2 regions of the Kocuria sp. KH4 genome follow, and region 1 is predicted to be linked to the other one. Evidence: riboswitches for the same ligand, from Rfam matches in the RefSeq annotation. Region 1 holds a riboswitch; the other holds the start of a gene.
The links. Region 1 has a riboswitch for S-adenosylmethionine ahead of ACWCOM_RS02145 (acyl-CoA dehydrogenase family protein). Riboswitches for the same ligand answer to the same signal wherever they lie in the genome.
Positions count from the first base shown of each region.

Region 2: it holds a riboswitch for S-adenosylmethionine, as region 1 does, so the genes downstream of both, ACWCOM_RS08810 (ABC transporter ATP-binding protein) here and ACWCOM_RS02145 (acyl-CoA dehydrogenase family protein) in region 1, are expected to answer to the same signal.

Region 1 is NZ_JBSJYX010000002.1:5,797-9,248, reverse strand. It holds gene moeB (molybdopterin-synthase adenylyltransferase MoeB) at 1-1,058, shown strand, start outside; SAM riboswitch class I at 1,201-1,295, shown strand; partial or broken gene ACWCOM_RS02145 (acyl-CoA dehydrogenase family protein) at 1,408-2,720, shown strand; gene ACWCOM_RS02140 (MFS transporter) at 2,724-3,452, shown strand, end outside.
Region 2 is NZ_JBSJYX010000009.1:70,862-74,313, reverse strand. It holds gene ACWCOM_RS08820 (CoA-binding protein) at 64-528, opposite strand; gene ACWCOM_RS08815 (maleylpyruvate isomerase N-terminal domain-containing protein) at 696-1,373, opposite strand; SAM riboswitch class I at 1,478-1,581, shown strand; gene ACWCOM_RS08810 (ABC transporter ATP-binding protein) at 1,587-2,423, shown strand; gene ACWCOM_RS08805 (aliphatic sulfonate ABC transporter substrate-binding protein) at 2,510-3,452, shown strand, end outside.

The DNA of each region.
Region 1 (3,452 bases):
CCCGGGTGCTCGTGGTCGGCGCCGGCGGGCTGGGCGCCCCGGCCCTGCAGTACCTCGCCGCGGCCGGCGTGGGCACGCTGGGGATCGTCGACGACGACGTCGTGGCGGTCTCCAACCTGCAGCGCCAGGTGGTGCACCGAACCGCCGACGTCGGCCGGCCCAAGGCGGACTCCGCCGCGGAGGCCGTGGCCGCGCTCAACCCGCTCGTGCGGGTGCGCACCCACCCCTGCCGGCTCACGGCGGACAACGCCCTGCGGATCCTCGGAGAGTACGACCTCGTCCTCGACGGCGCGGACAACTTCGCGACCCGCTACGTGGTCGGCGACGCCGCCGCCCTGACCGGGATCCCCTGCGTGTGGGGCTCCATCCTGCGCTTCGAGGGGCAGGTCAGCGTCTTCTGGGCCGGCCACGGGCCCACCTACCGGGACCTCTACCCCGAGGCGCCGCCGGACGGGGAGGTCCCCAGCTGCGCCGAGGGCGGGGTCTTCGGCATGCTCCCCGCCACCGTGGGCGCGGTGATGGTCACCGAGGCCGTCAAGCTGATCACCGGCACCGGCGAGCCCCTGCTCGGGCGGGTGCTGCTGCACGACGCCCTGGCCATGACCTGGCGCGAGATGCGCCTGAGCCCGGACCCCGACGCCGCCCCGGTCACCGCCGTCGCCCGGCCCGAGGCCGTCGCCCCGCCGCCCGGCGGCGGGGCGGAGCCCGCCGAGACCGTCGGGGCAGCCGAGCTGGCCCGGCTGCTGGCACGGCGGGCGCGCGGCGAGGCGGACTTCGTGCTGGTCGACGTGCGGGAGGACTGGGAGCGGCAGCTCCTGGCCATCCCCGGCGCCGTGCCGGTGCCGCTCCCGGAGCTGCTGGATCGGGGGCCGGCCGCCCTGCCGCCGGAGGCCCGGGGCGCGGACCTCGTGCTGCACTGCAAGGCCGGCGCCCGCTCGGCGAGCGCCCTCGCCGCGCTGCGCCCGTTCTACGCCGGCCGGGAGGAGCGGCTCCGCCACCTCGAGGGCGGGGTGCTGGCCTGGGCGGAGCTGGTGGAGCCGGAGCGGCCGCGCTACTGATCCGTCCCCCGCCGGTGCGGCCGCGGCGGATGCGTACACCATCCGGGAGGACATGACCGTCTGTGACGTGCCCGTGACACCCGATGACATGTGACGGTCACCGGGTGGCTCCGCACCCCCGCGGTCTGGTGCGATGTCATCCGTCCCATTCAGAGCGGCCGAGAGATCTGGCTCGACGACGCCGCAGCAACCCGTCCTTCGCAGGGGTCAGGGTGCTAAGGCCAGAACCGATGGAGATCCCGGATCTGCAGTCGCCCCGTGACGCCGGCCCCCGGCGCCGTCGTCGCCGGGCCCGCCCCGGCGCGACCGGACGGCCGGCACTCCTCGGTGCGACCGGAAGGACCACCGCATGACCCGCACCACGGACGAGGGGACTCCCACCCGTCCCCGCGCCGGCACGAACCTCGCCGCCGGTCTGCCGGGCGACTACGCCGGGCTGAGCGAGCACTTCGGGCCGCTGTTCGCGGAGATCGCCGCCGGCTCCCTGACCCGGGACCTCCGGCGCGCGCTGCCCCACGAGGAGGTCGGCCGGCTGGACCGGGCCGGATTCGGCGCCCTGCGCGTCCCGGCGGCCCACGGCGGTCCCGGCGTCGGCATCGAGGACTTCACCCGGCTGCTGGTCGACCTGGCCGAGGCGGACTCCAACATCGCCCACCTCTACCGCTCCCACGCCGGCTTCGTGGAGTCCCTGCGCTTCCTGCCCCGGGAGCTCCAGGACGTCTGGTACCCGCGGGTGCTGGCCGGGGCCACCGTCGGCAACGCCTCCACGGAGAAGGGCGGCAACGCGCTGGGCACGCTGAACACCGTGCTGCGCCGCACCGCCGAGGGATGGGAGATCACCGGCCGGAAGTTCTACGCCACCGGCTCCATCTTCTGCGACTACACCCGCGTCTCGGCCGCCCTCGACGGCCGGGACGGGCGCCGCTTCGCCGTGGTCGCCACGGACGCCCCGGGGGTCACGCTCGAGGACGACTGGGACGGCTTCGGGCAGAAGCTCACCGGCACCGGCACCGCCACTTCGACCGCGTGCGCGTCCCGGACGACGCCGTGCTGGACCGCACCGCCGGCAGCGCGGAGGCCGTCCACGAGGCCGCCTTCTTCCAGCTCGTGCTGCTGGCCGTGCTGGCCGGCATCGCCCGCGCCGCCCGGCGGGACGCCGTGGGGACCATCGCCACCCGCCGGCGGACCTTCAACACCGGCCTCGGCCTGCCGTTCCGCGAGGACCCGCTGATCCAGGAGGCGACCGGCCGGATCTCCGCCAAGGCCTTCGCCGCGGAGGCCACCGTGCTGCACGCCGCCCGCGCCCTGGACGCCGGGATCGCCGCCGCCGCGGCGTCCGGCGCCGACCGCCCGGAGTTCACCGGGACCCTCCCGGCGGCGCTGCACGAGTCCGAGATCGCCGTGGAGCACGCCCAGGTCACCGTGCCGGAGCTGGCGCTCGGCGCCGCCCAGGACTTGTTCCTCACGGTGGGCGCGTCCGCCACGTCTACGGCCAAGGGCCTGGACCGGCACTGGCGCAACGCCCAGACCGTGGCCACCCACAACCCGATCGCCTTCCGGGCCCGCGCCCTCGGCGACTACCTCATCAACGGCACCCTGCCGGAGGGCCTGAACGCCATCGGCGACGCCAGGACCGCCGCCGACCGAACCCCAGGAGTCTGACGCATGACCACCCCGACCACGGCCGCCGCGGGACGCACCAGCGTCGTCCACGGCAAGAAGCGCGTCCTGGCCTCGGCCTTCGCCGGCACCACCATCGAGTGGTACGACTTCTACCTCTACGGCACCGCCGCCGCACTGGTCTTCAACGTCCAGTTCTTCCCCATGGCCACCGAGCTCGGCGGCATCGTCGCCTCCTTCGCCACCCTCGCGGTCGGGGTGATCGCCCGGCCCCTGGGCGGGATCGTCGCCGGCCACCTGGGCGACCGGATCGGCCGCAAGGCCCTGCTCGTGGCCTCCCTGCTGCTCATGGGCGTGGCCTCCACCCTGATCGGCCTGCTGCCGACCTACGAGGTGATCGGCTGGTGGGCCGTCGTCGGGCTCGTCGCCCTGCGGATCCTGCAGGGCCTGTCCGCCGGCGCCGAATGGGGCGGCTCCGCGCTGCTGAGCGTGGAGCACTCCCCGGCCCGGCACCGCGGGTTCTTCGGGTCCTTCACCCAGATCGGCTCCTCGGCCGGCATGCTGCTGGCCACCGGCGCGTTCTTCGTCGTGCAGCACGTCATGAGCGCGGAGCAGTTCGCCGCCTACGGCTGGCGCATCCCCTTCCTGCTCTCGGCGCTGCTGGTGGCGGTCGGCCTGTGGATCCGCCTCGGCGTGGCCGACGCCCCCGAGTTCCTGGAGCACCGGGCCTCGGGCAACGTGGCCGCAGCACCCCTGCGGGAGCTGCTGCTCCAC
Region 2 (3,452 bases), on a different contig from region 1:
CGGCTCCCCCCGCAGGCGGGGCAACCCCTCGGGCCCCGGTGCACGGCAGGGTGGCGGAAGCCGTCAGGCCGGCGGGACGAGCGGCGGGGTGCGCCGCGGGTCCAGCACCCAGCCCTGCCGCAGCCGCGCCCCGAGCTCGATCAGCGGGCACGTGTCCATCACCACCGCGAGCCCGGCCGCGGCGGCGCGGGCCGCGGCCGCGTGGTCCACCACGCCCAGCTGCAGCCACACGGCGCTCGCGCCGGCGGCGATGGCCTGGTCCACGACGGCTCCGACGCGGCGGGAGTTGACGAAGCAGTCCACCACGTCGATCGGCCCCGGGACCTCGGCGAGCGTGCGGAAACCGGGCTCCCCGTGCACCGCCTCGCCCTTCGGGTTGACCGGGACGATCGTCATGCCGAGGTCGTCCCGGATGCGCCGGGCGACCGGGTGCGCGGGCCGGGCCGTGTTCCCGGTCAGCCCCACCACGGCCCACCGGCCGGGCCGGGTGATCAGGCGGTCGACCACGGCGGGGTCGTTGCGGCTCATGCGCCCACCCTGGCACGGATGGGCCGCTCCCGTCCCGCACGGGCCTGCACCGTGTCCGCAACGTGTCCGCATCCGTGTCCCGGGGTGGCGGCCGACGGCCATGGGGCGGGCACGTCCCGCCGGCACGCGCCGCCCCGGCGGGACGGGAGGGGCCAGGAGAGGAGGGGTCAGGAGAAGAGGGGGAGGAGGTCGGCCCCGGGGCCCAGCTCCGCGCGGTCCCGGGCGGGCAGGGCCGCGCGCCCGGTGCCCACCCGGGCGAAGTGCTCGTCGCTCCAGTGCTCGGGCGGCTCCCGCTCCCACAGGTCGATGAGCACGCGGCGGACCTCGGCCAGCCCGTCCGCCGCCGGCCCCGGGCAGCCCTCCAGGTGCTCGATGAGGTCCAGGTGGTGCACCGTGGCCTCCACCGCCAGGGTGCTCAGCAGGTCCTCGACCCGAAGCACGTGCCCCCGGGTGCGGACCGTCCCGCCGGGCCGGCAGCGCTCCGCCGCGTGCACGAGCGCCCGCGCCGACTCCCGGTAGTGCCCCCGCAGCTGCTCCCAGTCCGGGTACAGGCTCGCCGCCGCCCGGGTGCGGCGGCGGTCCTCGGCGGCGGCGGGGTCCGCGCCCCGGTCCGCCCAGTAGGTGGCGGCGTCCCGGTCCGGGCGGGCCGTGGTGGGCGTGTGCAGGGCGACGAGCCCGCGCACCGCGTCCGCGGCGCAGTGGTGGGCGAGGTCGCGCACCGCCCACCCGCGGCAGCCGGTGGGCGCCCAGGAGTCGTCCTCCCCGAGCCCGTCGAGGACCGCCGCGAACGCCGTGCAGGCGTCGCGGACCAGGTCCGCCCGGGTCGAGGTGTTCCGGCTCGTCATGGGTCCATGGTGCGGCACGGGGGCGCGGCGTGCCACCGTTTCCGACCATGACGGCCCGCGCAGCGATTTGCCAGGCGGCCCGACGAGCACGTTCAATGGGGCGGTAACCATCCGGAGCGGCTGAGAGACCTGGCTCGTCGACGTCGCAGCAACCGGCACGGATCCGTCCGATCCCCGTGCGAGGTGCTAATGCCAGGACCGATGGAGTTGATCATGGGCACCTCCCTGCTGGGCTCTGCACCGTCCGCCGCCGCACCGGCCACCGCGAAGCGTGCGTTCTCGGTGGCCTTCGAGCACGTCGGCAAGACCTTCGCCTCCGGCGGGCACCGCCACCACGTCCTGCACGACGTCGACGTCACCGCCCGCCCCGGAGAGGTCCTGGCGATCCTGGGGCCCTCGGGCTGCGGCAAGTCCACGCTGCTGCGGGCCGCCGCCGGGCTCGACACCGCCTCGGCGGGCCGGGTGCTCATCGACGGCACCCCGGTCTCGGGGATCGACCCGCGCTGCGCCGTGGCGTTCCAGGAGCCCCGGCTGCTGCCGTGGCGCTCCGTGCGCGAGAACGTCCGCCTGGGGGTGCCCTCCGGGTTGGGCCGGGCCGAGGCCGACGCCGTGATCGACGACCTGCTGCACCTGGTGGGGCTGACCGCCCACGCCCACCACCGGCCCCGGGAGATCTCGGGCGGCATGGCCCAGCGCGCGTCGCTGGCCCGGGCGCTGGCCCGCAACCCCGGCGTGCTGCTGCTCGACGAGCCCTTCGGCGCGCTCGACGCCCTGACCCGGCTGCGGATGCAGGACCTCCTGCTCACCGTCCACGCCGCGCAGCCGACCACCGTGCTGCTGGTCACCCACGACGTCGACGAGGCGCTGCAGCTGGCCGACCGGATCGTGGTCCTGGGCCGCTCCGGCCCGACCGCCCCCGCCTCGATCGGCACGGTGCTCCCCGTGCCCGGCGACCGTCCCCGGGACCGGGCCTCCGAGGTCCTCGCCGAGCTGCGGGTGCAGCTGCTCGGCCACCTGGGCGTCGACGCCCACCACCCCGCGACCCGCTGACCCCGCCCCGCTCCCCCGGGCGCGGCACGGCGCCGTGCCGCGCCGGGTCCGCCCGGCACGCCCACCCCACCACGAAAGGCCCCACCATGCCGCTGTCCCCGCGCCCCGCCCGCACGGTCCCCGCCCTCGCCGCCGTCCTGGCCCTGTCCCTGACCGGGTGCATGGCCGGGGAGGGCTCCGGCGAGGCCCGGGCCGCCGAGAAGGTCACGGTCGACTGGGCCACCTACAACCCGCTCTCCGTGGTGATCAAGGAGAAGGGCTGGCTCGAGGCCGCCTTCGCCGAGGAGGGCACCGAGGTCGAGTGGGTGCAGTCCGCGGGCTCGAACAAGGCGAACGAGGCGCTGCGCGCCGAGGCGGTCGACATCGGCTCCACCGCCGGATCCGCGGCGCTGCTGGCCCGCAGCAACGGCACCCCGATCAAGGTGATCGACCTGTACTCGCAGCCGGAGTGGTCCGCGCTCGTCACCACCCCGGGCACCGGGGTGGACTCGGTGGCCGACCTCGAGGGCCGCACCGTGGCCGCCACCAAGGGCACCGACCCCTACTTCTTCCTGCTCCAGGCCCTCGAGGAGGGCGGGGTGGACGCGGCCGACGTCACGATCCAGAACCTGCAGCACGCCGACGGCCGCGCCGCGCTGGAGAACGGCCAGGTGGACGCCTGGTCCGGCCTGGACCCGATCATGGCCGCCGCGGAGCAGAACGGCGCCGAGCTGTTCTACCGCAACGTCGACTTCAACACCTACGGCTTCCTCAACGCGCACGAGAACTTCCTCGAGGAGCAGCCCGAGGCGGCGCAGACCGTGGTGGACGTCTACGCCTACGCCCGGGACTGGGCGCTGGCCCACCCGGAGGAGACCGCGCAGCTGCTCGCCGACGCGGCCGGGATCGAGCTGTCCGTGGCCGAGCAGGTGCTCGGACGCACCCACCTGGACATCGACCACGTGCCCGGCGAGCAGCAGCTGGCCGTGCTGGAGAAGGTCGGCCCGATCTTCGTGGACTCCGGTGACGTGACCGGCCAGGGAAAGATCG